DNA from 4 places in the Variovorax sp. Root434 genome. Region 3 is predicted to be linked to each of the others. Evidence: predicted binding sites of a transcription regulator. Region 3 holds the regulator's gene; each other region holds the start of a gene.
What was found. Region 3 encodes sigma-54, which starts transcription at its own class of promoters, with help from an activator protein. Its sites were predicted from a motif close to TGGCANGNAANCTGCTTT; they were not measured.
Positions count from the first base shown of each region.

Region 1: the regulator sigma-54 is predicted to act here: its motif matches at 1,520-1,537, upstream of ASD05_RS03605 (ammonium transporter).
Region 2: the regulator sigma-54 is predicted to act here: its motif matches at 4,442-4,459, upstream of ASD05_RS20480 (CmpA/NrtA family ABC transporter substrate-binding protein).
Region 4: the regulator sigma-54 is predicted to act here: its motif matches at 3,787-3,804, upstream of ASD05_RS09750 (circularly permuted type 2 ATP-grasp protein).

Region 1 covers NZ_LMEK01000001.1:748,670-756,051, reverse strand. Annotated here, with positions in the region: gene ASD05_RS03610 (MBL fold metallo-hydrolase) at 1-170, opposite strand, end outside; gene ASD05_RS03605 (ammonium transporter) at 247-1,449, opposite strand; gene ASD05_RS03600 (LytTR family DNA-binding domain-containing protein) at 1,601-2,506, opposite strand; gene ASD05_RS03595 (acyltransferase family protein) at 2,662-3,882, shown strand; gene ASD05_RS03590 (PaaI family thioesterase) at 3,812-4,246, opposite strand; gene ylqF (ribosome biogenesis GTPase YlqF) at 4,414-5,376, opposite strand; gene ASD05_RS03580 (cell envelope protein SmpA) at 5,586-6,200, shown strand; gene ASD05_RS03575 (CBS domain-containing protein) at 6,346-6,774, shown strand; gene ASD05_RS03570 (HPF/RaiA family ribosome-associated protein) at 6,899-7,258, shown strand; gene ASD05_RS03565 (MerR family transcriptional regulator) at 7,265-7,382, opposite strand, start outside.
Region 2 covers NZ_LMEK01000024.1:166,602-173,983, forward strand. Annotated here, with positions in the region: gene ASD05_RS20455 (branched-chain amino acid ABC transporter substrate-binding protein) at 1-502, opposite strand, end outside; gene ASD05_RS20460 (Hsp20/alpha crystallin family protein) at 627-998, shown strand; gene ASD05_RS20465 (alpha/beta hydrolase-fold protein) at 1,187-1,942, shown strand; gene tsaD (tRNA (adenosine(37)-N6)-threonylcarbamoyltransferase complex transferase subunit TsaD) at 1,878-2,939, opposite strand; gene ASD05_RS20475 (nitrate regulatory protein) at 3,042-4,304, shown strand; gene ASD05_RS20480 (CmpA/NrtA family ABC transporter substrate-binding protein) at 4,642-5,886, shown strand; gene ntrB (nitrate ABC transporter permease) at 5,897-6,835, shown strand; gene ASD05_RS20490 (ABC transporter ATP-binding protein) at 6,832-7,382, shown strand, end outside.
Region 3 covers NZ_LMEK01000003.1:135,835-143,216, reverse strand. Annotated here, with positions in the region: gene ASD05_RS05345 (YceI family protein) at 1-334, shown strand, start outside; gene ASD05_RS05340 (phospholipase D family protein) at 372-1,973, opposite strand; gene rpoN (RNA polymerase factor sigma-54) at 1,984-3,561, opposite strand; gene lptB (LPS export ABC transporter ATP-binding protein) at 3,716-4,510, opposite strand; gene lptA (lipopolysaccharide transport periplasmic protein LptA) at 4,507-5,223, opposite strand; gene ASD05_RS05320 (thiol:disulfide interchange protein DsbA/DsbL) at 5,423-6,070, opposite strand; gene ASD05_RS05315 (SPOR domain-containing protein) at 6,216-6,983, opposite strand; gene argS (arginine--tRNA ligase) at 6,995-7,382, opposite strand, start outside.
Region 4 covers NZ_LMEK01000009.1:55,253-62,634, forward strand. Annotated here, with positions in the region: gene ASD05_RS09740 (phosphoethanolamine transferase) at 1-1,272, shown strand, start outside; gene ASD05_RS09745 (alpha-E domain-containing protein) at 1,291-2,247, opposite strand; gene ASD05_RS09750 (circularly permuted type 2 ATP-grasp protein) at 2,262-3,758, opposite strand; gene ASD05_RS09755 (DNA internalization-related competence protein ComEC/Rec2) at 3,921-6,359, opposite strand; gene ASD05_RS09760 (DUF2126 domain-containing protein) at 6,501-7,382, shown strand, end outside.

The sequences.
Region 1 (7,382 bases), on a different contig from region 3:
CCGTCGAACAGCGCGGTCACCTCGAAGTCGCCGAGCATCATGCGGTAGAAGCCAGGCGCCTGGGTCTTGACCTGCGGGGCGCCGGCCTGCGCCGCGAACGAAAGCATCAACAGGCTGCCGGCCAGTGCGGTGATGCCGTGGCGCAGCCAGCGGGCGGGTGTTCTTGTCATGGGTTCTACTCCTCGGCAGTTGTAAGGGGCGCCGAGAATAGCCCAAGCAGGTCCATCCTGCTGCGATGGCTGGCGATTACCAGTTGACCTCTCGCTCGGGCGTGGCCGAGATGTGATGAATCGACAGGTCGGCGCCGTCGAACTCCTCCTCCTGCGACAGCCGCAGTCCCACCGAAGCCTTGAGCGCGCCATACACCGCCGCACCCGCCAGCGCGGCCCAGGCCACGCCGATGACGGTGCCGATGAGCTGCGCCCACACGTTCACCCCGCCGATGCCGCCCAGCGCCTGCGTGCCGAAGATGCCCGCCGCGATGCCGCCCCAGGTGCCGCACAGGCCGTGCAGCGGCCACACGCCGAGCACGTCGTCGATCTTCCATTTGTTCTGCACCAGCGTGAACATGTAGACGAAGATCGCGCCCGCCACGCCGCCCACCACCAGCGCGCCCAGCGGATGCATCAGGTCGGAGCCGGCGCACACGGCCACCAGGCCGGCGAGCGGGCCGTTGTAGACGAAGCCGGGGTCGTTCTTGCCCATGGCCAGCGCGACCAGCGTGCCGCCGACCATGGCCATCAGCGAGTTGACGGCCACGAGGCCCGAGATCTTGTCGATGCTCTGCGCGCTCATCACGTTGAAGCCGAACCAGCCCACGCACAGCACCCACGCACCGAGCGCGAGGAACGGGATGTTCGACGGCGGATGCGCGCTCAGCGAGCCATCGCCCCTGTAGCGGTTGCGCCGCGCACCCAGCAGCAGCACCGCCGGCAGCGCGAGCCAGCCGCCCACCGCGTGCACCACCACCGAGCCCGCGAAGTCATGGAACTCGTGGCCCGTGAGCGAGGCGATCCAGCCCTGGATGCCGAAGTGCTTGTTCCATGCGATGCCCTCGTACAGCGGGTAGACGAAACCGACGATCACGGCCGTGGCAATCAGCTGCGGCCAGAACTTGGCGCGCTCGGCGATGCCGCCCGAGATGATGGCCGGGATCGCTGCCGCGAAGGTGAGCAGGAAGAAGAACTTCACCAGCTCGTAGCCGCTCTTTTCCGCCAGCTCGGTGGCGCCGACGAAAAAATGCGTGCCATAGGCCACGCCGTAGCCCACGAGGAAATACACGATGGTCGAGACCGAGAAGTCGACCAGGATCTTCACCAGCGCATTGACCTGGTTCTTCTTGCGTACGGTGCCCAGTTCGAGAAAGGCAAAACCGGCGTGCATGGCCAGAACCATGATGGCGCCGAGAAGGATGAACAGCGCGTCTGCGCCCTGTTTGAGTGCGTCCATTGAAGCTTTTTGCTGATTTTTGATTCGGATTGGTGCGTCGCACCTGAATGACCTGGCGCGGTCGACCAATGAAGCAAAAATGGTGCCCAAAGGCTCTTCGATGGTGCGCAATGAACCAAAACGGACTGCCGCGAGCCCGCCATGCACCGGATCAGCCCGCACCGGCGCGCAACGCGTCCCGGTGGCGGCGGCTGCAGGGCACGGTTGTGCCGTCGTGCATGTGCAGCCGCGCATCGCCGCCGTCGAGCGGCTCGATTTCCTTGATTCGACCCAGGTTCACTGCATGGCTTCGGTGCACCCGAACGAAGCGGACGGGGTCGAGCTGCGCCAGGAAGTCGGTCAGCGTGGCGCGCAGCAGGTAGTCATGGCCGTTGACGTGCAGGCCGACGTAGTTGCCCTCGGCCTGGAGCCAGTCGATGTCGGTGGCGGCGATGAGGAATTCGCGGCGCAGCTTGCGCACCAGGAAGCGCTCGGGGCGTACGGGCGGCGACAAGGCTTCGGGCTCGGCGGGTGCGGCGCCCTCCGGTTCCGCCGGGGCCTCCGGCGCATCGAGCACCCGCGCCTCGCCCTGCAGCCGCAGCATGAACAGCCGGTAGGCCCAGATGCCGAAGACGATGCTCGCGTACACCCGCACGTCCTTCAGATACTCGTAGCCCCACTGGTCGACCCAGCCGCCGAAGTCATAGCGCTCGCCGGCCATCGCGTAGACGACCGCACGCAACCCGAACATGCCCACCACGTGGACCACGCTGAACGCCACGCTCGCCAACGCATGCCAGGCCAGGAAGCGCACCCAGTGCCCGCGCACCAGCGGCGACAGCCGGCGCTCGACGGCGACCAGCGCCGGGATCAGCAGCAACAGCACCAGGTGGCTCGACCCTTCCCAGGTCGCGACCTCCCAGTTGGCGCGCGGCACGGCGCGCGTGCGCATGTCGACGATCGCGACCATCGTGCTGAACACGGCCTGCAGGGCCATCAGCACGATCCAGAACGCCACCTCCACGGGGCGGCGGATCGGCTCGTAGCGCTCGTAGAGGTTCCTGCGTGGGTCTCCCATGGGGCGGGATTCTCCCGAAAACGGGCCTGGGGGCGGTGAATTTCGTCCCTCGGGGCCACCGCTCGTCACAAAGCGGGGGGCATCCGTCCCCCGGATGCGCCGCGCGGGGACCGTGGGCCCGAGCATCGCGGCTTCTTTGCTTCGAGGAGCTTGCGATGAACATCGCCGCCATCCCGACCGACCACCGCCGCCACGACATCGACGCCCTGCGCGCGCTGGCCTTCCTGTTCGTCATCCTCTATCACGTGGGCATGTACTACGTGGCCGACTGGCCCTGGCACCTCAAGAGCCCGCACGCGGCCGAATGGCTGCAGTGGCCGATGCGCATCCTGAACCTCTGGCGCATGGACCTCGTCTTCCTGGTCTCGGGCGTGTCGCTCGGCTTCCTGAGCCGGGGCCAGGGAACCTGGGGCCTGCTGCGCAGCCGGGGCCTGCGGCTGATGCTGCCACTGGCCTTCGGCATGGCGGTGATCGTGCCGTACCAGGCCTATGCGCAGGGCGTGGCCAACGGGCTGGTCGCGCCGGGCTTCGGCGCCTTCGTGCTGCGCTACCTCTCGATGGCCGAACCGTGGCCGAAGCGGGCCTTCGACGGCGCGGAGTTCGGCATCACCTGGAACCACCTCTGGTACCTGCCCTATCTGTTCACCTACACGGCGGTGGTCGCGCTGACGCTGCCGCTGTGGAATTCCGCCGCTGGCCAGTGGCTGCGCCGCGGCTTCAACGGCCTGCGGGGCTGGAAGCTGCTGTTGCTGCCGGTGGTGCCGCTGCTCGTCTTCACCACGCTGCTGGCCTCGCGCTTTCCACCCACGCACAACCTGGTGCGCGACTTCCACCTGCACAGCCTGTATTTCACGATGTTCCTCTACGGCTACTGGATAGGCGTGGACAGCGGCGTGTGGAGGGAGCTGGAGCGGCTGCGCCGGGTGTCGCTCGCGCTGGCGGTCGCGGTGATCGCCACCTTCATCGCGCTGCGGGCCGGCGCAAAGGGCCCGGCGTCCGGCCTGTCGATAGACACCCTGCGCGTGCTCTACCTGTGGCTGGCCGTCGCAGCCATCCTCGGCCATGCCCACCGCCACCTGAACCACCCATGGCCCTGGCTTCGCTGGGCCAACGAGTCGGTGTACCCGTGGTACGTGCTGCACCAGACACTGATCATCGCCGCCGTGAGCGCGCTGGCGCCGCTTGCGCTCGGCCCGGTGCTGGAGCCCGCGCTGCTGGTGGCGCTCACGGTGCTCGGCTGCTGGGCGCTGACCGACGGTCTGATCCGCCGCGTGAACTGGCTTCGGCCGCTGTTCGGGCTGAAGCTCAGGCAGCCGGCTTCGCCGCAGCCTCTTCCACCGGAACCAGGATGGCGTTCCCCGTCGCCACGAGCTTGAGCGCATCGTCGCCTCCGCCTTCGGGTTGCGCATAAAGCTCGGACGCAACGAACACCTGTTTGCGCCCGGCCTTCGCCACGCGCGCGCGTGCCACGAAGGCTTGACCCACGGCCGGTGACATGAAGTTCACCGAGAAGTGCGACGTCATCACGCGGCCGGCCAGCGTGGCGGCTGCGTAGCCGCTCACTGTATCGAGCAGTGCGGAGATCATCCCCGCGTGGAGGAAGCCGGCGTATTGCCCCATGTCTTCCTTGCGCCATTTCATGCGCAGCTCGGCCTCGCCGTTGCCGGCCTGGGTGGCCTCGATGCCGGCCCAGCGATTGAAGGAGGCGGTTTCGTTGAGAGCCTTGAAGGTTTCGAGCATGGCGCGTCCTTTGCGGGGGCGGGTGTAGGAAGCGATTCAGGCCACTCTACGAACCACGCAGGACAGGCGCCGTCACGCGCGTGACGGGCGGGGTGGTGAACAGTTGCATTGGCGACAGCGGCGCTCTTCGCGCCGCAGTGGCGAGCCTCCGGGCGTCAGGCGTTCTCTCAGACGTCCTGTTCGGGCGCGATCTCGGGCTTCGGCTTGCCCTTGTGCTTGCGCGCGGCCTTCTTCGCCGCGCGCTCGGCATCGGCACGCTGGCCATCGGCCAGCCACAGCGCGAACTCTTCGGGCGTTTCGAGCGTGATGCGCCCCAGGTTGCCCGCGCGAAACTCGTGCATCACGATCTCCGCTGCCTTCTGAAGGTTGACGCGGCCCTTGCCCAGCAGCGCGCCGCGCTTGCGGCCGATGGTGTCGAGCAGCGCCTCGTCCTTCATGCCGGCCATGGTCTCGGTGTCGAGCTCCACGAGCTTGAAGCGCGCGGCCACGCCCGCGGCGTAGTGCGTCTTGAGGTAGTTGAGCAATTCCAGCGCCACCTCTTCCTCGTCGAAGGCGTTGCGCCCCACCGCGCCGCTGGCTGCGAGGTTGTAGCCGCTCTTGGGCACGATGATGCGCGGCCACAGCATGCCGGGCGTGTCCCACAGGTAGAAGTCGTCGGCCAGCGTGATGCGCTGTTCGAGCTTGGTGATGCCGGCCTCGTCGCCGGTCTTGGCCTTGCGCCCGCCGGTGAGCGTGTTGATGAGGGTGGACTTGCCCACGTTGGGAATGCCGCAGATCAGCACGCGCATCGGCTTGGCCATGCCGCCGCGGTTGGGTGAAAGCTCATGGCAGGCCTTCACGAGCTGTTGCGCAGGCGTGGTCTGGCTCGCATCGAGCCCGATGGCGCGCGTGGCGGGCAGCGCGTTGTAGTGCGCCAGCCAGAGTGCGGTGCGCGCGGGGTCGGCCAGGTCCTGCTTGTTGAGCACCTTCAGCGTGGGCCGTCCGGCCGTGAGCTCGGCCAGCATCGGGTTGGCGCTGGAGCCGGGCAGGCGCGCATCGAGCAGCTCGATGACCACGTCGATGTCCTTCACCCGCTCGGTGATGGCCTTCTGGGTCGCATACATGTGACCGGGGAACCACTGGATCGCCATCGGTTGGCTCTTTCTTTCGCGCTGTCTGGGAATTGGGGTGCCACCGAAAGGGGGCCGGGTGCGCATTGTGAACCGGGAACCTGAACAGGACCTTGTTGCTACGCTTTCGATAGCTGGATGCGGGCATTCTGCCTTCGCTTCGGGCCTGTTCGATCCTAGAATCCGCGCGCTGCCCCGCGCAGCCATTCCAACAACTTCGAGGGAAATCCATGTTCAAGCGCCTTGCCGCTGCCGCCCTGCTGGCAGCCATCGTCGTGCCCGCGACCGTCACCGTCGCCCACGCCCAGCGGCCCTCTCCTCCCCCCGGCCCCATGATCAACGGCTACCTGTGCTGCAACATGCGCACCTACGGCGACTCGATCAGCGACATCAACTACGACGAGCAGGGCACGAGCATCGTCGCGGTGGGCACGCCGGCGCGCATCACCGCGTACGACTTCCGCTGGTTCAACCTGGATCTGGCCGGCAAGCCGCAGCGCATCAAGAACGACTACAGCCGCAACATCCCGTTGCCTGCGTTCGCGCAGCGCTATGTGGTGACCGAAGACCCGAAGCAGAAGATGGCGGCCTTCCCGCCCGCCGTGCGCGACGCCATCCTCGCCGTGAAGGTGATGCCCGGCATGACGCGCGAGCAGGTGCTGATGGCCATCGGCTACCCGGTTGCCAGCGAGAACCCCAGCCTCGACGCACCGGTGTGGCGCTACTGGCGCGACAGCTGGTCGGAGTTCCAGGTGCAGTTCGACGAGAAGGGCCTCGTGAAGACGGTGGTGGGCGATCCCGTGGCGTTGAGCCGCATGCTGGCCGCTGCACCTGCCCAGCCTTAAGTTCTCGCGCATTGCGCGTGCGTTGCAAACACGCGCAATCCCCTAGTGGGTTTGCATCGCGGGGGCAGTCATCGCCCCTATGATTTGACCGAGTGCGGCGCTCGAGCGTCGGTCGAATCGAAACCCTTTGATGGAGTTACCCGCGATGAAACCCGTCTCCGAATTGCTCAAGCGCCATGATTCCGCAGCATGGCGCACCTCCCCCGACACCAGCGTGTTCGACGCACTGTCCACCCTGGCGCGCTTCGAGGTGGGCGCGCTGATGGTGATGGACGGCGAGAAGCTGGTGGGCTTCCTGTCCGAACGCGACTACACCCGCAAGGTCGCCTTGCAGGGCAAGAACTCGAAGGAAGTGAAGGTGCGCGACATCATGACGCCCGACGTGATGACCGTCACCCCGCAGACCCGCACGCGCGCCTGCATGACGCTGATGAGCCAGCGCAAGTTTCGCCACCTGCCGGTGGTCGACGGCGACAAGGTGATCGGCATGATCTCCATCCAGGACCTGATGGACGACATCATCTCGGACCACGAGGCCACCATCGAGCAGCTGACCACGTACATCCAGAGCTGAACCCCTGTTGCCCCGCTTTGCGGACCCTGCCCGGCGCATGGGTAGGGAACAGGCCTACGCACGCCGGGGCACACGAGGCGCACAGTGGGCCTTCGTTCATCCATCTATCCAGCAGGAATATTGCATGCAGATTCAGGTCAACACGAGCAACGGCATCACGAACAAGGACGCGCTGGAGCGTTGGGCCGACACCGAGATCAAGCAGCACCTGAGCCGCTTCGTCGACGACGTGACGCGCGTCGAAGTGCACTTGAGCGACGAGAACCACGACAAGACTGGCGGCGGCGACAAGTGCTGCGTGATGGAGGCACGCCTGGCGCACCACCAGCCGCTGGCGGTGACGCAGCACGCCACCAGCCTCGACGAGGCCTTCCGCGGCGCGGCCGACAAGCTCAAGCGCTTGCTGGACAACACGCTGGGCCGCCTGCACAACCACCGCGACCGCGGCTCGATCCGCACGGACCCGGGCTTCATCGCGGAGTAGGTCCGCTCAACTGCCCTTGCGCTTCGGCGGCTTCGGGCCGGGCGTTTTTTCGGCGGGAACGAGCGGCGGGCGGTGGCCGCTGGCCATCCATTCGTCATAGAAGCCGATCTTGCGGTCGACCAGC
Region 2 (7,382 bases), on a different contig from region 3:
GCGCGTCGAAGCGGAAGTGCCAGAAGCTGCAACGCTCGTTCGTGAGCGCCGGGTCGACCGCCGCGTAGTTGAGGAAAACTACGCGCCGCGCGGGGTCGCGCTCGTTGTTCTTGTCGATGGCATCGACCAGCGCCGCGGCCGTGGCCGACGAATTGCCCTGCAGCACGATGCGCGCGCCGTCGTCCATCGCGGCGCGCAACGCGGAGAGCGCTTCTTCGTTCTGCCCCTTGCTGTCGTAGCGATCGAGCTGCAATGGCCGCGCGCCACCGGGCAGCTTCACGCCGCCGCGCGCATTCACGCGTTCCACCGCCCACAGCAGGTTGCGGAACACGGCCTCGCCGGTGTTGGCGAACGGGCCGCTCATGCTTTCGATCAGCGCCAGGCGAATGGGTGCGGACGGGGTCGACACGTTGGCCTGCGCCAGCGCGGCGAACGGCCTCGCGCATAGCGCCAGCGCCGCGAATTTCAAGGCCTCGCGACGCCAAATAAAGGGGGGATTCATTGTCTTGAAACGCGTGCCGATGCGCCTAGATGAGGTCTCAAGCGGCACTCACGATGGAACGGCCGCGCAGTGTAAGGGACACACATTCCTTGTCCCCATTGTGTTCACTCAGGAGTTCTTCACCATGCTTTTCGCCCCCACCCTTCGCACCGCCCGCTTCGCTCCCCGCGCCTATGACCGCGCCTTCGAGCGCTTCGTGAACGATGCCTTCGCCGCCCCCCGCCGCTCCCCGCTGGTGGAACAGGACGACAAGAGCTGGACCCTCTCGCTGGACGTGCCGGGCTTTGCGCGCGAAGACCTCGCGATCAGCATCGAAGGCGCCGTACTGCGCATCGACAGCAAGGCCGAAGCCAAGCGCCAGTTCAAGGCCGCCTACGAGTTGCCGCAGGACATCGACGTGGCCACCAGCGAGGCCAAGCTCGAGAACGGCGTGCTCACGCTGAAGCTCGGCAAATTGGTGCCCGCGAGCCAGGCCGCACAGTTGCAAATCAACTAGTTTGGCCTATGCCCACAAGAAGAAAATGTTGGTAACAGCCTCGTTTTGACTTTAAACGAGCACCTTATTCACAATAGCGCTGAATAACGTCACATGATGTGACGTTTTCTTAGAACTTTCTTCTTCGTGGGCGTCTCGTAGCGCACCGAATTCCCTGCCGGTGCGGTTCGGGTGCCCCAAAAGGCACCATGAAAACGCACCTTCAACCTGCCAATCCCAACGAACAATCCGACACGCTCCTGGTGTTCCTGCCCGGGGCCTACCTGAAGCCCGACGAGTTCGAGCGCGAAGGGTTCATCGCCGCGGTGCGCGAGCGCCATCTGGCGGCCGATGCGCTTCTGGTGGACGCGGATGTTTCCTACTACTACGAGCAGACGCTGAGCGAGCGCCTGCACACCGAGGTCATCGAGCCGCAGCGTGCCAGGGGCTACAAGTCGATCTGGCTCGTGGGCATTTCCATCGGCGGCTTCGGCGCGCTGATCCACGAACTGGCGCGACCGGGCTCGGTGGACGGCATCGTGGCGCTTGCGCCCTACCTCGGGCGCCGGGTGCTCGGCGCGGAGATCAGGAAGGCCGGCGGCCTGCGCGCCTGGCAGGCGCCCACCGGACCGCAGGCCGACGAGGAGCCCGATCGCAAGCTCTGGCCCTTCTTCCAGCAGTACCTGGACGCCAAGCCGTCGAAGAATCTGCCGCCGCTGTACCTGGGCTTCGGGCTGGACGACCGCTTTGCCAGCAACCACAAGCTGCTGGCCGACGCCCTGCCGCCGGGGCGCGTCTTCACGATCGAGGGCGGCCACGACTGGCCGCAGTGGCGCCAGCTGTGGCGCAATGTGCTGGACGTGCTGCCGCTGCCGGCGATCGGCCGCTCGCGGCAGCCGGCTACGCAGTCTCCGGCAGCGGCGCCTCAGCCGACGAGAGCGACGCCATGGGCCATCGCGGCTTGACGTCGAAGGCATAGCGCTCGCTCGCCTGCGACAGCCCCGACTGCAGGCGCATTGCCGCGGCCATGGCGATCATGGCGCCGTTGTCGGTGCACAGGTGCAGTTCGGGGTAGTGCACACGCACCTTGCGCTTTGCGCACGCGGCATTCAGCTGTTCGCGCAGATTCCTGTTGGCCCCCACCCCGCCCGCCACCACGAGCCGCTTGAGCCCGGTCTGGTCGAGTGCCGCGAGCGACTTCTTCAGCAGCACCTCGACGATGGCCGCCTGCGTGGACGCCGCCAGGTCGGCCCTGTTCGCTTCGAGCTGGTCGCCGAGCTTCTTGGCCTGCGTGAGCACGGCCGTCTTCAGGCCGGCAAAGGAGAAATCGAGATCGCCGCTGTGCAGCAGCGGCCGCGGCAGCTTGAAGGCCGTTGCGTTGCCGCCTTCGGCCAGCTTCGCGAGCCACGGTCCGCCGGGGTACGGCAAGCCCATGAGCTTGGCGCTCTTGTCGAACGCCTCGCCGGCCGCGTCGTCGATGGTCTCGCCGAGCAGCTCGTAGCGCCCCACGCCGTCCACCCGCATCAGCTGCGTGTGGCCGCCTGATACCAGCAGCGCGACGAACGGAAACTCCGGCGGATCGGCGCTCAGGAACGGCGACAGCAGATGCCCTTCGAGGTGATGCACCCCCAGTACCGGCTTGCCCAGCGCCACGCCGAGCGCGCAGGCCACGCCCGCGCCCACCAGCAGTGCGCCCGCCAGGCCCGGCCCGCGCGTGTAGGCCACCACGTCGATCTCGGCCAACGAGCGGCCGGCTTCGGCCATGACCGTCTCGGTCAGCGGCAGCACGCGACGGATATGGTCGCGGCTGGCCAGCTCGGGCACCACGCCGCCATAGGCCTGGTGCATGGCGATCTGGCTGTGCAGCGCGTGCGAACGCAGCATCGGCAGCGCGCTGCCGTGCGACTCGACCAGCGCCACGCCGGTTTCATCGCAGGATGATTCGATTCCCAACAAGAGCATGGCGCCGAGTGTAGGCGGCGCCCCGTGCGGCCGCCCGCGAAGGGGCAAACGGCGCCAGCAAGGCACGGATGTTGCAGTGGGAGGGTCAGCGCCCCTCCCACCATGAAATCCGGACTGAGTTTTCTGATCGCCGCCCGCCGTTGCGAGATCGACGAGCTGGACCGGCTCGCCCGCACCAGCGAGCTGGTGGGCGTGATCGGCCGCCTCGTCCATGCGCTGCAGCGCGAGCGGGGCATGTCGAACATGTTCCTCGCCTCGCACGGCGGCCGCTTCGCCGACCAGCGCGGCCCGCAGATCGCCGAATGCACGGCGCTCGAGCAGGAGGTGCGCGCCGGCTTCGACCAGCTCGAAGCCGACGACCACCGCAGCGCAGGAGCCGGTAACAGCGCGCGCCTGTTCAGCCGCATCGCCTGGGTGCTCCCGGGCCTGGACGCCCTGCCTGCCCTGCGCCGCCGCATCGATGCGCTCGAGCTGAAACCGGCGCAGTCCACCGCCGCCTTCGCCAAGCTCGTTGCCGGCCTGCTGTCGGTGGTGTTCGAAGCCGCCGACGGCGCCACCGACCCCGAGATCTCGCGCCTGCTGGTCGCGATGTTCAACTTCATGCAGGGCAAGGAATTTGCCGGCCAGGAGCGCGCCTTCGGTGCCGCCGCGCTGGCGCTGGGCCGCAGCGACGAGGCACAGCGCCTGCAGTGGCTGCACCTGATCGAGTCGCAGGAGCGCTGCTTCCAGGTGTTCACCGATTTCTCCGGCGAGGCCGTGCTCGCGCTCTGGCGCAACAGCCAGCCCGACGCCGAAGTGGCGGAGCTCGAACGCATCCGCCGGCGCGGCGCCACCTCCGCCCCGGCCGACGTGCCGCTGAGCCAGGCCTGGTTCGACTGCTGCACCCGCCGCATCGACGCCATGAAGACCGTGGAAGAGCGCCTGGCCGCAGTCTTGCGCGCACTGTGCGAGCGCAAGACCGCGCAGGCGCGCAGCGAGTTGCAGGACTACCGGCAGCTGCTGGACACGCTGGCCCCGCAGGCCGGCGCCCTGTTCTTCGACGACGCCGACGCGCAGGCCGCCACGCCCGCCCAGTTCGGCCGCCACCTCGAACGCTCGGTGCTCGACATGGTCCAGGAGCAGTCGCACCGCCTGCAGGCCATGAGCGACGAGCTCGAAACCGTGCGCGCCTCGCTCAATGAACGCAAGATCGTCGAGCGCGCCAAGGGCCTGCTGATGGCGCACCGCCGACTCAGCGAGGATGAGGCGCACAAGATGCTGCGCCAGACCGCCATGAACCAGAAGCGGCGGCTGGTCGACGTGGCCGAGTCGATGCTGGCAATGGCCGACTACCTGCCCATGCTCGACCGCGCGCCCCCGCGCTGAAGCGGCCCGGCCGTTCAACTTGGTGCAGTGCACAACAACCGTGCGATCGGCGCTGCGCGGTTCCGATCGGGCGCTCGCCCATGCTGCACCGCTGCATCGAGCTACTTTCCTGATAGCAGCGTGCAGGTCCTGAAGGCTGGCACACCACTTGCAAGCATTTCGTTCACAGGCCCCCAATGGGCCTTCAGGCAGCGGCACCCAACGGCGGGTGCCTCCACCGAACCGGACAAAGGCGTCCCCATCCCGCAAGGGCTCGTTTTCGAGCAGCCCCTGCGCGGTGCGGACGCCTTTTTTGTTTTTGTCTTTTGTTTGTTCGCCTTCAACCGGAGCCCCGCCCATGACCGACCTGCTCACAACCCGCCTCAGCCGACGCCGCGTCCTGCAAGCCGCAGCCATCGGTGCCGTCGGCATCGACCCCGCGCTGCGCGCCGCCGTCTGGGCTCAGGGCTCGGACAAGCCCGAGAAGCAGGAAGTGAAGATCGGCTTCATCCCGCTGACCGATTGCGCCAGCGTGGTGATGGCCTCGGTACTGGGCTTCGACAAGAAGTACGGCGTGAAGATCGTCCCCAGCAAGGAAGCCAGCTGGGCCGGCGTGCGCGACAAGCTGGTCAACGGCGAACTGGACATGGCCCACGTGCTGTACGGCCTCGTCTACGGCGTGCACGTCGGCGCCAGCGGCCCGAAGAAGGACATGGCGGTGCTGATGGGCCTGAACCGCAACGGCCAGGCCATCACGCTGTCGAAGGCGCTTGCGGACAAGGGCGCGGTGGACGCGCCCTCGCTCGCCAAGCTCATGGCCAGGGAAAAGCGCGAGTACACCTTCGCCGGCACCTTCCCCACCAGCACCCACACCATGTGGCTCAACTACTGGCTGGCCTCGGCCGGCATCAGCCCGGTGGCCGACGCCAAGGTGATCGTGGTGCCGCCGCCGCAGATGGTGGCCAACATGCGCGTGGGCAACATGGACGGCTTCTGCGTGGGCGAGCCCTGGGGCCAGCGCGCCATCATCGACAAGATCGGCGTCACCGCCATCACCACGCAGGACATCTGGAAGGACCACCCCGAGAAGGTGCTCGGCACCCGCGCCGACTTCGTCAAGCAGAACCCCAACACCTGCCGCGCCGTGATGATGGCCGTGCTGGAGGCCAGCAAGTGGATCGACGCCAACCTGCAGAACAAGGCGAAGATGGCCGACACGGTCGCCGAGAAGAGCTACATCAACACCAGCGCCGATGCCATCAACCAGCGCATCCTGGGCCGCTACGAGAACGGCATGGGCAAGACCTGGGACGACCCCAACCACATGAAGTTCTTCGACGACGGCGCGGTCAACTTCCCGTACCTGTCCGACGGCATGTGGTTCCTTACGCAGCACAAGCGCTGGGGCATCCTGAAAGAGCACCCCGACTACCTGGCGGTCGCCAAGCAGATCAACCAGATCGACATGTACAAGGACGTGGCTGGCGCCATGAAAGTCAGCGTGCCCAAGGACCCCATGCGCACCAGCAAGCTGATGGACGGCTCGGTCTGGGACGGCAAGGACCCGAGGAAGTACGCCGATTCGTTCAAGATCCACGCATAGGGAGAACACCATGGTCAGCGCCGTCTTTCATTCGCCGCTCGAAGCCTCCCTCCCTCTCCCGCGCGCGGGAGAGGGCCGGGGTGAGGGCAAGCCCCGCACCGAAGCTGCCCCTCACCCCGCCCCTCTCCCCAGAGGGGAGAAGGAGCAGAAGCCGAGAACACCACTCGACCTGCGCGCCTTCTGGATGCGCGTGCTGCCGCCGCTCGCAGGCTTCGGCCTGCTGCTGCTGATCTGGGAAATCGTGGCCATGAAGAGCACCACCGGCTTCCCGACACCCGCAGCCACCTGGCAGCAGGCCGTGACCGTGTTCAGCGACCCGTTCTACAGCAAGGGCCCGAACGACCAGGGCGTGGGCTGGAACGTGCTCTCGTCACTGCAGCGCGTGGCATTGGGCTTCGGCCTCGCGGCGCTGGTCGGCATTCCGGCCGGCTTCGCGATCGGGCGCTTCGAGTTCCTCTCGCGCATGTTCAACCCGCTGATCAGCCTGCTGCGTCCGGTCTCGCCGCTGGCCTGGCTGCCCATCGGCCTGCTGGTGTTCAAGGGCGCCAACCCGGCCGCCATCTGGACCATCTTCATCTGCTCGATCTGGCCGATGGTCATCAACACCGCCGTGGGCGTGCAGCGCGTGCCCAGCGACTACATGAACGTGGCCAAGGTGCTGAACCTCAGCGAATGGAAGATCCTCACGAAGATCCTGTTCCCCGCCGTGCTGCCCTACATGCTCACCGGCGTGCGGCTGGCCGTGGGCACCGCATGGCTGGTGATCGTGGCAGCCGAGATGCTCACGGGCGGCGTCGGCATCGGCTTCTGGGTGTGGGACGAGTGGAACAACCTCAACGTCGCCAACATCATCATCGCGATCTTCGTGATCGGCATCGTCGGCCTCGTGCTGGAGTTCGCGCTCATCAAGCTCGCCACTGCATTCACGTTCGAAGAGGTGAAGTCATGATCGATGATTCGAAGTACATCGAGATCCACGGCGTCGAGCAGGCGTTCAAGACGCCCAAGGGCCGCTTCGTCGCGCTGCGCGACGTGAACCTGAACGTGGCCAAGGGCGAGTTCATCACGCTCATCGGCCACTCGGGCTGCGGCAAGTCGACGCTGCTGAACCTCATCGCCGGGCTCACCACGCCCACCGAAGGTTCGCTGCTGTGCGCCAACAAGGAGATCAAGGGCCCCGGCCCCGAGCGCGCCGTGGTGTTCCAGAACCACTCGCTGCTGCCCTGGCTCACCTGCTTCGAGAACGTGTACCTCGCGGTGGAGCGAGTGTTCGCGGCCACCGAGAACAAGGTGCAGCTGCGCGCGCGCACCGACGCGGCGCTGGCGCTGGTCGGTCTCACGCTCGCCGCGCAGAAGCGCCCCGGCGAGATCTCCGGCGGCATGAAGCAGCGCGTGGGCATTGCGCGCGCGCTGTCGATGGAGCCCAAGGTGCTGCTGATGGACGAGCCCTTCGGCGCGCTCGACGCCCTCACGCGCGCCAAGCTGCAGGACGAGCT
Region 3 (7,382 bases):
CGACCTGCTCAACCGCCACGTGCAGAGCAAGGACTTCTTCAACGTGGCCGAGTTTCCGACCGGCCGCTTCGTGGCCGACCGCATCGATTTCAGCGGCGGCAAGGTGGTCGACGTTCCCGGCACGCTCACGCTGATGGGCCAGACCAGGCCTGTGACGCTGAAGGCCGTGCGCTTCAACTGCTACCTGAGCCCGCTGATCAACCGCCAGGTGTGCGGCGGCGACTTCGAGACCACGGTGGAGCGCAGCGACTGGGGCATTACCTGGGGGCTGAACTTCGGCTTCGAGAACAAGGTAAAGCTGCTGGTGCAGGTCGAAGCAGTCAACGTGCAATGACACCGCTGCCCGGCATCGCCGGCGCCGCGAGCGCCAGCTAGAGCAGGCTCTCCGGCGTCAGCGGCGCCAGGATCTCGAGCATGACCCGGCCCCAGAAACTGGAGTCGGGCTCCTCGGTCAGCACGGTGAGCTTGCCGGCATCCTCGCTGACCCATTCGATGCGCGACTCGTTGCTGCCTTCGGCAAAGCGCAGCCGGTAGGCGCCCTGCTGCTTGAGCACGTCGATGAGTTTCAGCGCCTGCTGCGCCATCTCGGCGCTGTGGATGATCAGCCCGATCTCGGTGTTGGCGGACTCCGAGCGCGGGTCGAAATTCATCGACCCGACGAACAGCGTGCGCCGGTCGATCACGGCCGACTTGGCATGCAGCCGCCCGACCGAGGTGCCGAACAGGCCCAGCCGCACGCTGCGCCGGGTGCGCGTGGAGCTCAACTCGTAGAGGTCGGCGCCGAGCTTGAGCATGTCGGGCCGGTAGCGGCGGTAGGCGGTGTGCACCAGCGGCTCGTCGGTGGCGGCCAGCGAATTGGTGACGACGCTGATCTTCACGTTGCGGTTGCGGATCTCGCGCATCACCTCCAGCCCCGTGGCGCCCGGGATCAGGTAGGGCGAGACGATGGTCACCTCGGAGCGCGCGCGGCGCATCTGCTCGACCACGTTGTAGCGCACGCTGTCGACGTCGAGCAGCGGCACGCCGCCGTAGGAGGCGGTCTTGCCGATCACGCGCTCGGGCGAATCGGCGTAGGCCTCGGCGGTGGTCCAGATCAGGCCGAGCTTGCCGGCGTTCAGGTCTTCCACCATCGGGCTGTAGCCGAGCAGGTCGTTGGGCGCGGGCTTCGGCGGCGGCGGCGTGGTGTCGGGGCCGGTGGCGGCGTCGAAGCGGCGCTGCAGCTCTTCGGCCGACAGCTCGCTGCGCACCACCGACTGGATCGGCCGCACGTAGATGCTGTTCCAGTACTGGTCGAACAGGCTGCCCAGCCGCGGGATCAGCGCGCCGGTGACGAAGGTGTCGAGGTCGAGAAAATTCTCGCCCGCGGTGCGCGTGAAGTACTGGTTGCCGATGTTGCGCCCGCCCGCCACCGCCATCGCGCCGTCGGCGATGAACAGCTTGTTGTGCATGCGCCGGTTGACGCGGCTGAAGTCGAACAGCGAGGCGGTGAAGCGCTTCAGGATGCTCGCGCGCCCGGCCGGGAACGGGTTGAACAGGCGCAGCTCGACGTTGGGCGTGGCGGCAAAGCCGAGCAGCAGTTCGTCCTCGCCCGAGGTGTAGAGATCGTCCATCAGCACCCGCACGCGCACGCCGCGCTGGGCGGCGTCGCGCAGGGTGCGCAGCAGGTAGCGGCCGGTCTCGTCGTTCTCGATCTGGTAGTACTGCACGTCGAGCGTGCGCTGGGCGCGGCGGGCCAGCTGGATGCGGGTGTCGAAGGCGAAGTCGCCACCGGGCATCAGGCGAAAACCGCTCAGGTCGGGGTCGGGCTGCGAGGCCAGCGCGAGCTTGCCGAGGGCGGTGTCGGCCGACACCGCCATGGCCTTGGTGGGTGCGCGCGGGGCCTCGTCGGGCAGGGTGGCGCAGCCGGCGAACAGCAACACCGCCGCCATGACGAAAACCCAGTGCCCACAACGCGACAGCAGGCGACGGGTCATCGGCGTCTTTCTACAGGGCTTTGCGCAGGTTGGCGGGCGCGATGCGCAGCGCCTCGCGGTACTTGGCCACGGTGCGGCGTGCGCACTCGATGCCCTGCTCTTTCAGCATCTCGGAGATCTGGCTGTCCGACAGCGGCTTCTTGATGCTCTCGGAACTCACGAACTGCTTGATCAGCGCGCGCACCGCGGTGCTCGACGCATTGCCGCCCGTCTCGGTGCCCAGCGCCGAGCCGAAGAAGTACTTGAGCTCGACGGTGCCGAACGGCGTGGCCATGTACTTGGCGGTGGTCACGCGCGAGATGGTCGACTCGTGCAGGCCCAGTTCGTCGGCGATCTCGCGCAGCACCAGCGGGCGCATCGCAAGTTCGCCATGCACGAAGTAGCTCTTCTGCCGCTCGACGATGGCATTGCTCACGCGCAGGATGGTGTCGAAACGCTGCTGGATATTCTTGATGAACCAGCGCGCCTCCTGCAGCCGCTGCGACAGCGCCTGGCTGCCCTCGCCCTTGTGCGACTTGAGCGCGCCGGCGTAGATGTCGTGCACGCGCAGGCGCGGCATCACCTCGGGGTTCAACATGACGCGGAACTTCACGTTGGTGCCGCGGCCGGTCTTGGTGACGATCACGTCGGGAATGACGATGTTGCGCTCCACGTCGACGAAGCGCCGGCCCGGCTTGGGCTCCAGCCGCGCGATGATCTGCAGCGCAGAGCGCACCAGCTCCTCGCTGCTGCGGGTGAGCGTGGCCAGGCGCTTGAAATCGCGGCGCGCAAGCAGCTCCATCGGCTGCTTGCAGACGGTGATGGCGGTCTTGCGGACCAGCGCCTCTTCGTCGGTCTCGTCCTCGCTGGCCATGGCGCGCAGCTGGATGCACAGGCATTCGCCGAGGTCGCGCGCGCCTACGCCCGCGGGCTCCAGGCTCTGCAACAGTCCGAGCGCCACCTGGAAGTGATGCACGAGGTCGTCGAACTGGTCGTTGTCGTCGCCGGCCAGGCCCGAGGCCAGCGCGGGCAGCGAGTCTTCGAGGTAGCCGTCGTCGTTGAGCGATTCGATGAGAAAGCGCAGCGCGGCGCTGTCGTTCTCGTTCAGCCGCAGGCTCAGCGCCTGGCGGTGCAGGAATGACTGCAGCGACTCCTGGCTGCGCGCGAGTTCGGTGGCGTCGGCGCGTTCGTCGTCGCCCAGGTTGTTCTGGCGCGCGGGCGCGTCGCTGCCCCACTCGCTGTCGTCGGGCGCCGCCATGTCGACGGTGCCGTCGCCCTCCCAGTCGGGCTCGCGCTCGGTGATCTCGGCAGCCGGCCCGTCGGTATCCGCCGTGGTGGTGCTGGTGGTCTCGGCGGGCGCGCTGGCGGCCGAAGGCGCGAAGTCGCTCTCGCCCTCATCGCGCGGAACCGGCGCATCGGCCGTGTCGAGCCCGAATTCCTCGCGCGCCGCTTCTTCCGCGGTGCGTTCGAGGAACGGGTTTTCGTCCAGCATCTGCTCCACTTCCTGGCTCAGTTCGAGCGTGGAAAGCTGCAACAGCCGAATGGACTGCTGCAGCTGTGGCGTCAGTGCCAGATGCTGCGAGACGCGAAGGGACAGCCCTTGCTTCATGAGGAAATGGCTCCCCCCCAGGCTGCGCGCTTCGCGCTACGCCAACCCCCTACCGGGGGCGGGCCGGCCGCTTCGGGCGGCCGTGCGCGGCGGCCCCCGCGAGGAAGCTCCGCGCGGACGGTGGCCACGATGATCCTTGACCCTCGCCGCACGATCACATCCGGAAGTGTTCGCCCAGGTACACCCTGCGTACTTCGGCGTTGTCGACGATCTCCGAGGGTGTACCTTGTGCCAGCACATGCCCGTCGCTGATGATGAACGCGTGATCGCAGATGCCCAGCGTTTCACGCACGTTGTGGTCGGTGATGAGCACGCCGATGCCGCGCTCCTTCAGGAAGCTGATGATCCGCTGGATTTCGATCACCGCGATCGGGTCGATGCCGGCGAAGGGCTCGTCCAGCAGGATGAAGCGCGGCTGGGTGGCCAGCGCGCGTGCGATCTCGACGCGGCGGCGCTCGCCGCCCGACAGCGCCAGCGCGGGCGAGTCGCGCAGGTGGTCCACCCGCAGGTCGGCCAGCAGTTCGGACAGGCGCTCTTCGATGTGCTGCTTCGACAGCGGTGCCATCTTGCCGTTGGCATCGGGCTCGCTCTGGAGCTCGAGCACGGCGCGCACGTTTTCCTCGACCGTGAGCTTGCGGAAGATCGAGGCTTCCTGCGGCAGGTAGCTCAGGCCCATGCGGGCGCGGCGGTGGATCGGCATGTGGGCGATGGGCTCGCCGTCGATGGTGATGTCGCCCGCATCGGCGCGCACCAGCCCCACGATCATGTAGAACGAGGTGGTCTTGCCCGCGCCGTTCGGCCCGAGCAGCCCGACGACTTCGCCCTTCTGCACGTCGAGCGAGACGTCCTTCACGACCGTGCGGCTGCCATAGCTCTTCTTCAGGCCGCGCGCGACCAGGCGGCTGCCCGGCGTGCTGTTGGCGTCCTGCGATACAACGGATTCGATCACTTGCGGGTTTCTCCCTCGTCACCGAGCGTGGTGCTCGGGCGCAGGCCCTTGCCGGGCGCCGGGGTGGGCGCTGGCGGCGGCGCCTTGGCGCCGGACGGGGCTCCCGCCGCGGGTGCACCCGGCGCGGTCGCGGCCTTGGGGGTCAGGATGGTCTTCACGCGGCCACCCGGGGCGGCCGCGTTGACGGCGGTGTTCGGCGGCACGGTGGAACCGTTGACCGTGTAGGTGTCGTTGCTCTGGTCGTAGACGATCAGCGCGCCCTGGCTTTCGTCGTTCGGCGTGGCGCCGATCAGGCGGCGCATCGTGGCGTTGCGGATGAACTTGACGTTGTCGGCGCGGCTGTCGTACTCGATGACGTCGGACTCGCCCTCGATCCACTCGTCGGGCGCGTTGCGCTTCTGCTTGTAGTAGGCCCGCTTGCCGGGCGCGGCGGTCACCACGCCGTACTGGTAGCCCTCGGCGTCCTGGCGCACGTCCAGCCGCGCGCCGCGGATGATGATCGTGCCCTTTGTTACCAGAACGTTACCGGTGAACACACTGGTCTGCTTCAGATCGTCGTAGCGCATCGAGTCGGACTCGATGTTCATCGGCTTGGCGCGGTCGGCGGTCTCGGCCACGGCGCCCGAGGCAAGGCCGGCCAGCAACAGCGCGCCGGCGGCCAGGCGGCCGATGCGACGAAGGAAGGAAGTGGTGGGGTGAGAGTGCAATGTCATAGAGGCACGAAACTTGCTCGGCATTGTATGCGGCTGATTGCGTCAGCCCCGCTCGCACAGATGAAAAAGCCCGCCGAAGCGGGCTTGACTTTCCTTCCGGTTCTACCAGAAACACCGCGGAACCGGCTCCGCCGGGCCGCGGGTGTTGCCCCCTGCAAGGGGTAGGCAGAGCGACACGAAGTGCGCGCAGCCCTGGGGGTCAGCCCTTCTTTGCCTCGCCGACCAGATAGTTCACGACCTGAAGCACTTTGGTCATGTTGCCGGCGGTTTCCCCGTCCACATACCAGCGGCCGGCCACGGCCATCGCCGGCACGCCGGCGACCTTGTAGGCGTCGGTCATCTGCGAGGCGCGCTTGGCCTTGCTGGCCACGCCGAACGAGGTGAAGACTTCCTTGAACTTGGCGCCGTCAAGGCCATTGGCCGTGGCCCAGGCAATGATGTTGGCGTCGCCGTTCACATTCTGGCGCTGTGCGTGGATCGCGTTGAAGACCTTCGGCTGGAATTCGTCGACCTTGCCCATGGCCTCGAGCGCGTAGTACAGGCGCTGCTTGGCTTCGACGTCGTTGCCCACGAAGGGCACGGGAATGCGGCGGAACGCCACTTCCTTCGGCACGGTCTTGACCCAGGCTTCCAGCGCCGGCTCGAAGTCGTTGCAGTGCGGGCAGTTGTACGAGAAGAACTCGACCACTTCGATCTTGCCGGCGGGCGCGTCGACCGGCACGCGCTTGTCGAGCGCCAGGTACTCGGTGCCGGCCTTGGGCGCGCGCGCCTGGGCGTGGGCGGTGTTGCCAGCCAGCGAAAGCAGGCCCAGCGAAGTGGCGGCCAGCGAAAAGTCACGACGTTTCATTGAAAGGGTTCTCCAGTTGGTACGCAGACTGAGCCGGCGCGCGGCGGGGAGTTCCCCCAACTCACGGCGCGCCCAAGGCGATGACAGATGGTGGCGGCAAATGCCGCGGCGCGAAGCTTAGGGGCTATTCGTGGCGGCCGCCGGGTCAGCGCTGCACGCGAACCAGCGCCGAATCCATGCCGCCGCCGTCGAGCCGCTCCTTGAGGCGATCGGCGTCGTCCTTCTTGTTGAAGGGGCCGGCGCGCACGCGGTAGACGGTGCGGCCCGCCTGCTCGCGCTCGGTGACCTTGGCCTCGACGCCCATCAGCGACAGCTTGGCGCGCTGCGCCTCGGCGTCGTCGGTGGTGCGGAAGGCGCCGGCCTGCACGAAGTACATGAACGGATCGGCGCCTGAACTGCTGCTGGCGTTGCTGTTGTTGCTGCTGCTCGGCGCGGCCGAGGCAGTGGTCGTGCCGGAGCCCGAAACGCTGCCCGAACGCGCGCGGGCGAGGTCGCCCAGCGGATCGTTCGACGCCGGCAGGGAGTTGGCTTCGGCCGGCACCGGTGCCGGACGCGGCGGCTTGGGCGCCACCACCACGGGCACCGGAGGTGCTGTCGTGGGCGGGGCGGTGGCCGGGGCCACGGCGGTGGTTGCCGGCTCGCCGGTGACGGGATTGACCGGGGCGGCCGGTGCAGCCGGCGCGGGCTTGGCGGCCCCGGCCTTGCCGGCCAGCGGCGCGTTCGGGTCCCAGTCGCGGTTCTTGCGGGCTTCGGCCTCGTCCTGCTCGGCGCCGCCGCGCTGCGTCTTGGTCACGAACGGGATCGGCACCTTGGTCACGTAGACCGCGATGCCCAGCGCGACGCCCAGGCCGAGCACCAGCCCGATGATCAGGCCGATGACGATGTTGCCGCGTTGTCTGGTTGTCTTCTTCATGGTGAGGGAGTTCACATCTTGCTCGGCGCACTGACGCCGAGAATCGCGAGGCCATTGTGCAGCACCTGCGCGGTCGCGGCGACCAGCGCGAGGCGGGCCAGCTTGACCTTTTCGTCGTCGACCAGGATGCGCTCGGCGTCGTAGTAGCTGTGATAGCTGGCGGCCAGCTCGCGCAGATAGAAAGTAACGTCGTGCGGGGCGAAATCCTTGGCCGCTGCCGTGAGCATGGCCGGGTACTTGGCCAGCAGCAGCATCAGCGCCTGGGCCGCCGGGCTCTCCAGCGGCGACAGGTCGACGTCCTTGAGCGTGGCGGCGTCGCCGCCCCAGCCGGCCAGCACCGAGCAGATGCGCGCATGGGCGTACTGCACGTAATAAACCGGGTTGTCGTTGTTTTTCGTC
Region 4 (7,382 bases), on a different contig from region 3:
TCCGCGGCCGTGTGGTGTGCCGTGCTGGCCGTTGCGGGCACGCTCGTGGGCATGTTCGCGCGGCGCGGTGCGATGGCCCCATCTGCCCGGCCCGCGCGATGGGCCGTGGCGCTGCTCGCGCTGCTGCTGCTCGCCGCATGCGCGGCCTATGCAAGCAAGCCCTGGCGCCGGCTGCATCCCGCGATTTTCTGGACGCAGTGGGCGAACTCCGTCCACACGCTGCGCTCCGCCTGGGCTGACCAGCAGACACAGCGCGACCGCCTGATGGCGCAGGCCAGGAGCATCGCGCCCGTCATATCGCAGGCAGGCCCCTCCACCGTCGTGCTGGTCATCACCGACAGCATCAACCGCGACAACATGGCCCTGTACGGCTACGGCCGCCCAACCACGCCGCGCCTGCTGGCGCACAGGGCGCAGACCGGAGGGCAGATGGCGGTGCTGAAGAACGCATGGTCGGTCGACGCCAGCACCCTGCCCGCACTGCGCAACATGTTCCGTTTCGGCCTGCCCGACAGCGACAACCCGCCGCATGTGCTGGCGCTGGCGCGCGCCGCGGGCTACAAGGTCTGGTGGATCAGCAACCACGACGACCTCGCCATCGAGCAGCAGCATGCGCGCCTCGCCGACGTGGTGGACATGGTCAACCGCACGCCGGGCCGCGCCAGCGCCTCGCTCGACGGCGAGATCCTCGACTGCGTGCAGGAGGCACTGCAGGATGCGAGCACCGACCGCAAGCTCATCGTCGTTCACCTGATGGGCGCGCATCCGCACTACAGCCTGCGCTTTCCGGAGAACGCCAATCCCTTCGACGACGATGTCGACGCGGTCGAGAACGGCCTCGTGAAAGACGGCCGCTCGGCCTGGGTGCGCCGCTTCCGCCAGGAGTACGACGCTGCGCTGCTGTATCACGACTTCGTGGTGTCGGAGCTGCTGCAGCAAACACGCACCGCGGGCAAACCTGGCGACTACCGCGCGTGGATGTACCTCTCGGATCACGGCCAGGAAGTGGGCCACGTCAGCGACCGCGCCGGCCACAGCCCATCGACCGCATCGGGCTATCGCATTCCGGCCGTGGTGTGGCGCAACCGGCAGCCCTTGCCTACGGCCGAGGCGCAGCAGCAACCGTTTCGCGCGGACTGGACGGGGTGGGCGCTGATGGACCTGCTCCACATCCAGTGGAGCGGGCAAAGGCCCGAGCGCAATGTGCTGGGCGGCGCCTACCGCTGGCAGGCGCCGCAGATACCGGTGGCCGTCGAGTCGTTCTCGCGCTGAGGACGGCCGGGGCCGCGCTCAGTGCGCAGGAACCAGGAAGTCCTGGCTGATGCGCCCGCCCAGCTCGTTCACCCGGTCGAGGAACTGCGTGAGGTACGCGTGCAGCCCGGTCGCCAGGATCTCGTCGACGCGCGCGTACTGCAGGTCGGCCAGCAGCTTGCCGGCGCGGCGCTGCGTTTCGGCGCTCTGCTCGTTCTGCACCTTCGCGAGGTTGTTCACCACCTCGACCAGGCTCGCGTGCAGCGAGCGCGGCATGTCGGCGCGAAGAATCAGCAGTTCGGCCACGCGCTCGGGCTTGATCACGTCGCGGTACACCTTGCGGTAGACCTCGAAGGCCGAGACGCTGCGCAGGATCGCGCTCCAGTGATAGAAGTCGTACTCCTGGTCTTCCTCGGTCGCGGTGCCGAAGAACTCGCTGTTGAGTGCGTGGAACTTCACGTCGACCAGGCGCGCGGTGTTGTCGGCGCGCTCCAAAAAGGTGCCCAGGCGCGAGAAATAAAACGCCTCATCCTGGAGCATGGTGCCTAGCGTGACGCCGCGCGAGAGGTGCGAGCGGAACTTGACCCATTCGAAGAATTGGCCCGGGTCGCGCTCGAAGTCGCCTGCGCGCAGCATGCGGTTCACTTCGAGCCAGGTGGTGTTCTGCGTTTCCCAGGCTTCGGTGGTGAGCGCGCCGCGCACGGCACGGGCGTTCTCGCGTGCGGCTTTGAGACAGGACACGATCGACGAGGCGTTGCTCTCGTCCTTGACCATGAACTCCATCACCTCCTTGGGCGCGATCTGGTCGTACTTCTTGTTGTACCAGGGCAGCAGCTCGCTGATGGAGAGCACGCCCTGCCAGCCGTACTTGGCGACTTCGGCGGACTGCGGCAGGAGCGAGGTCTGGTAGTTGACGTCCAGCATGCGCGCCGTGTTCTCGGCGCGCTCCGTGTAGCGGGACATCCAGTAGAGATGGTCGGCGGTGCGTGACAGCATCGGTGGTGCTCCTACTACGATTGGCTTTGCGACTGAGCGGGCGCCGCTTTGGGCTTGGGCACGCGGTCGGCTTCGAGAATCCAGGTGTCCTTGGTGCCGCCGCCCTGCGACGAGTTGACCACCAGAGACCCCTCTTTGAGCGCCACGCGCGTGAGGCCGCCGGGCACCATCTGCACCTCGCTGCCCGAGAGCACGAAGGGGCGCAGGTCGATGTGGCGCGGCGCGATGCCTGCGTCCACGAAGGTGGGCGAGGTCGACAGACTCAGCGTGGGCTGGGCGATGTAGCCGTCGGGCTTGGCGATCACGGCCTTCTTGAAGTCCTCGATCTCGGCCTGCGTGGCGGCCGGTCCGATCAGCATGCCGTAGCCGCCGGCACCGTGCACTTCCTTGACGACCAGGTCCTTCATGTTGTCGAGCGTGTACTGCAGCTCGTCCTTGTTGCGGCACATGTAGGTGGGCACGTTCTTCAGGATCGGCTTCTCGCCGAGGTAGAACTCGACCATCTTCGGCACGTACGGGTAGATCGACTTGTCGTCGGCCACGCCGGTGCCCACGGCATTGCAGATGACGACGTTGCCTTCGCGGTAGGCGCGCATCAGGCCGGCGCAGCCGAGCGTGGACGTGGGGCGGAACACCTCGGGGTCGAGGAAGTCGTCGTCCACGCGGCGGTAGATGACGTCGACGCGCTTCGGCCCGCGCGTGGTGCGCATGTAGACGAAGTTGTCCTTGACGAACAGATCTTGTCCCTCGACCAGCTCCACGCCCATCTGCTGCGCGAGGAAGGCGTGCTCGAAGTAGGCACTGTTGTACATGCCCGGCGTGAGCACCACCACCGTGGGCTCAGCCGTGGCTGGCGGCGCACTGGCGCGCAGCGTCTCTAGCAGCAGGTCTGGGTAGTGCGCGACCGGCGCGATGCGGTTCTGGTTGAACAGCTCGGGGAAGAGCCGCATCATCATCTTGCGGTTCTCGAGCATGTAGCTCACGCCGCTGGGCACGCGCAGGTTGTCTTCGAGCACGTAGTACTCGCCGTTGCCCTCGGCATCGGGCGCGCGCACGATGTCGATGCCCGAGATGTTCGAGTAGACGTTGTGCGGCACGTTGACGCCCATCATCTCGGGGCGGAACTGCGCGTTGTTCAGGATCTGCTCGGCCGGGATGATGCCGGCCTTGATGATTTCCTGGTCGTGGTAGACGTCATGAAGAAAGCGGTTGAGCGCCGTGACGCGCTGCACCAGCCCCTTTTCCATGCTCTCCCACTCGTGGGCCGGAATGATGCGAGGCAGCAGGTCGAACGGGATGAGCCGCTCGGTGCCGGAGCCATCTTCATCCTTCGCGCCATACACCGCGAAGGTGATACCGACCCGACGGAAAATCATTTCCGCCTCTTCACGCCGCGAACGCATCACCTCACCGGGTTGCTTCGCGAGCCATTGGTCGTAGCGCTTGTAGTGCTGTCGGATCGCAGCCCCCGCATAGGGCAACTGCTCATACATCTCGTCGAATTTGTGCATGGGACGACCAATCTCCTTGAGCTATAGCTTAGCAAGTTCAGGGCCAGTAGAACCCCTTATGTCGGGGCCGCGTACGGGTCGAGCGACTTTTTTTCCGGCCTGATGCAAGCCCCCAGATCATGGCAGGAACAACGGCCTCCCCCCGAAAATCCTGAGCCGGCTTCAGGGCAGGCTGTGCTGCCAATATCGCGCGTTCCGCTCACGCTCGCAGGCCACGTCCCCGGGGCGCACGCTGCTCCAGTGCGCCGCGCCGCACCGGGTGTTCTCGACCAACTGCCCGCCACGCTCCAGGTAGCGCGCCGCCACTTCCTGCGCCGGATGGCCGAAGCGGTTGCGGTACCCCGCCTGGACGATGGCGATGCGCGGCTTCACCGCGTCGAGGAACGCCGGGCTCGACGAGGTCTTGCTGCCATGATGCGGCGCCAGCAGCACGTCGGCGCGCAGCAATTCCGGCGTGCGCGTGACGAGCGCGGTCTCCTGCAGCCGCTCGATGTCGCCGGCCAGCAGCGCCACGGCGCGGCCGCTGTCGATGCGCAGCACGCACGACACCGCATTGGGTTTGGTGAAGCCGCGGTAGTCGGTGTCGAACGGATGCAGCACCTCGAAGCGCACGCCGTCCCAGCTCCAGGCCTGCCCCGCTTCGCAACGCCGCGCCGCACGCATCGCCTGCAGCGGGTGCGTGGCCTCGATGGAACTCAGCAGCGCGGCCTGTGACTGCATCGCGAGCACCGCGGGCGCGCCGCCGGTGTGGTCGAGGTCGCGATGGCTCAGCACCAGCGTGTCGAGGCGCTCGCCGTACGCCCGCAGCAACGGCACGAGCACGCGATGGCCGGCATCGCTTTCCAGGCTGTAGCGCGGGCCGGCGTCGTAGAGCAGGCTGTGCGTCGCGGTGCGCACGAGCACCGCGTTGCCCTGGCCGACGTCGGCAGCGAGCAGTTCGAATTCGCCCGCCGCGGGCCGGGGTGCCTGCCACAGCAGCACCGGCAGCAGCAGTGGAATGCCGAGGGTGCGCAGCGACCAGGGCAGCCGCATGGCCAGCAGCGCGCCACCGGCCACGCCGCAGGCGGCCATCCACCAGGGCGGCGCGGCCACCGAGAGCGTGGCATACGGCAGTCCGGCCAGCCATTGCAGCAGCAGCGCCAGCACCTGCACGGCGCGGGCCGCCAGGTCCCACAGCGGCGCCACGGCCACGCCGAGCATCGCCAGCGGCGTGATCACCAGCGTGACCCAGGGGATCGCCACCGCATTGGCCAGCAGGCCGATCAGCGAAACCTGCTGGAACAGCAGCAGGCTGAGCGGCGTGATCGCGAGCGTGATGACCCACTGCTCGCGCAGGAACTGGAGCAGCCGGAAAGACGCGCCGGCCTTCCGCTCTCCGGGCACCCCGGCGTCGGTGGCGAACAGCACGCCCACCGCCACGAAGCTGAGCCAGAAACCCGCCTGCATCAAGGCCCAGGGATCGAGAGCGACCACCACGGCCGCCGTCAACAGCCACACATGCGGCCAGGGCCAGCGCCGGCCCGTGAGGCGCAGCAGCGCGGCCGCCGCCAGCATCCAGACCGTGCGCTGCGAAGGCACGCCCCAGCCGCTGAACAGCGCATAGAGCGTGGCGAGCAGCACGCCGCCCACCAGCGCGGCCTGCTGCGCGGGCACGCGCAGCATCAGCCGCGCGCTGCGCCGCCAGAGCAGGCCGACGACGTGCGCGGCCAGCCAGGCGAACATGGTGACGTGCAGGCCGGAGATCGACATCAGGTGCGCCACGCCCGTGGCGCGGAAGACGTCCCAGCCCGAGCGGTCGATGGCGCTCTGGTCGCCGGTGACCAGGGCCGCGATCACGCCTGCCTGGGCGCGGTCGGGCACGCGTTCGAAGACGGCGTCGCGCACGGCTTCGCGTGCGCGCTCGATGGGATGCCGCCGCGTAGGCGCAACGAGCGCGGGCGCCGCATCGCGCGCGCCGGTTCGCACATGGCCGCCGGCGCGCAGGCCCTGCTCCCACATCCAGAGTTCGCTGTCGAAGCCGTGGGGGTTGCGGTTGCCGTGCGGCGCCTTCAGGCGCACCGTCAGGCGCCATCGCTCGCCGGCGTGGAGGGAGCCAACGGTGCTGGCCGACGGCGTCCGGCCTTCGGACGCCCGATCCCACAGGCCTGAGCCTTCCGAATACCAGCCGAGGGCAATGCGATCAGGCACGGTGGGCCGCCCCTCCTCCCCGGGGTCGGCCCAGCCCGCAGACTCGACATCCAGACGGAACCGCGTCCCGCCCTCGCTGCGCTGGGGCATCTCCGACACGACACCGGTGACCTGCAGGTCGCGCCCTTCGAGCGCCGGGTCCAGCGCACCGCTCGCGTAGACGGCGGCGCGCCATCCCGCAAGCCCCGCACCCGCCATTGCGCCGCACACGAGCGAGGCCATCAACAGCCCCCGGCCCGACAGGCGCCGCCACCACAGGCCGGCCCCGGCCACGAGCAGCAAACCCGCATACACCCATGCCCGCCAAAGCCCCGCCTGCTGCAACTGCAGGACCGCACCGAGCAGCGAACCACACAGCGCCGCGAACACCCACGATCTGCCCGCGGCGGCGCCGGACGCGCGAAACGGCGTCAACGAGAAACTCCCGAACCCATGATGCAAACCCTCCCCAAAGTCACGCTCAGTGGCGCGTTAATTGCTTTGCAACTGGGCTAGTATGCGTCTCACAAGAGACATCTTTTCGATGCAATCTCGCAGCACTGCACATAAAAACGCATGTCCATTCACGCCGCTCTCCACCACGTCACCCACTACAAATACGACCGCCCGGTGCAGCTGGGCCCACAGGTCGTGCGCTTGCGGCCCGCGCCGCATTGCCGCAGCAACGTGATCTCGTACTCGCTTCGGGTCGAGCCGGCCGAGCACTTCGTCAACTGGATGCAGGACCCGTTCGCCAACTACCAGGCGCGGCTGGTGTTTCCCGAGAAGACGCGCGAATTCAAGGTCACGGTCGACCTCGTGGTCGAGATGGCGGTTTACAACCCCTTCGACTTCTTCCTCGAGCCGCAGGCCGAGAACTTCCCCTTCAAGTACACGGCCTCGCAGGCCGAAGAGCTCGCGCCCTATCTCGTGGCCGACCCGGTCACTCCGCTGCTGGAGGCCTACCTCGACAAGGTCGACCGCAAGGAGCAGCGCACCATCGACTTCCTGGTCGGCATCAACCAGCAGGTGCAGCAGGACGTCAACTACCTGATCCGCATGGAGCCCGGCGTGCAGACGCCGGAAGAAACGCTCGCCAGCGGCAGCGGCTCCTGCCGCGACTCGGGCTGGCTGCTGGTGCAACTGCTGCGCCACATGGGCCTGGCCGCACGCTTCGTCTCGGGCTACCTGATCCAGCTCACGCCCGACGTGAAGGCGCTCGACGGCCCGAGCGGCACCACGGTCGACTTCACCGACCTGCACGCCTGGTGCGAGGTGTTCCTGCCGGGCGCAGGCTGGATCGGCCTCGACGCCACCTCGGGCCTGCTGGCCGGCGAAGGCCACATTCCGCTGGCCTGCACGCCCACGCCGTCGAGCGCCGCGCCCATCGAGGGCGGCGTGGATGAGTCGGAGGTCGAGTTCGGCCATGAAATGAAGGTCACGCGCATCTACGAATCG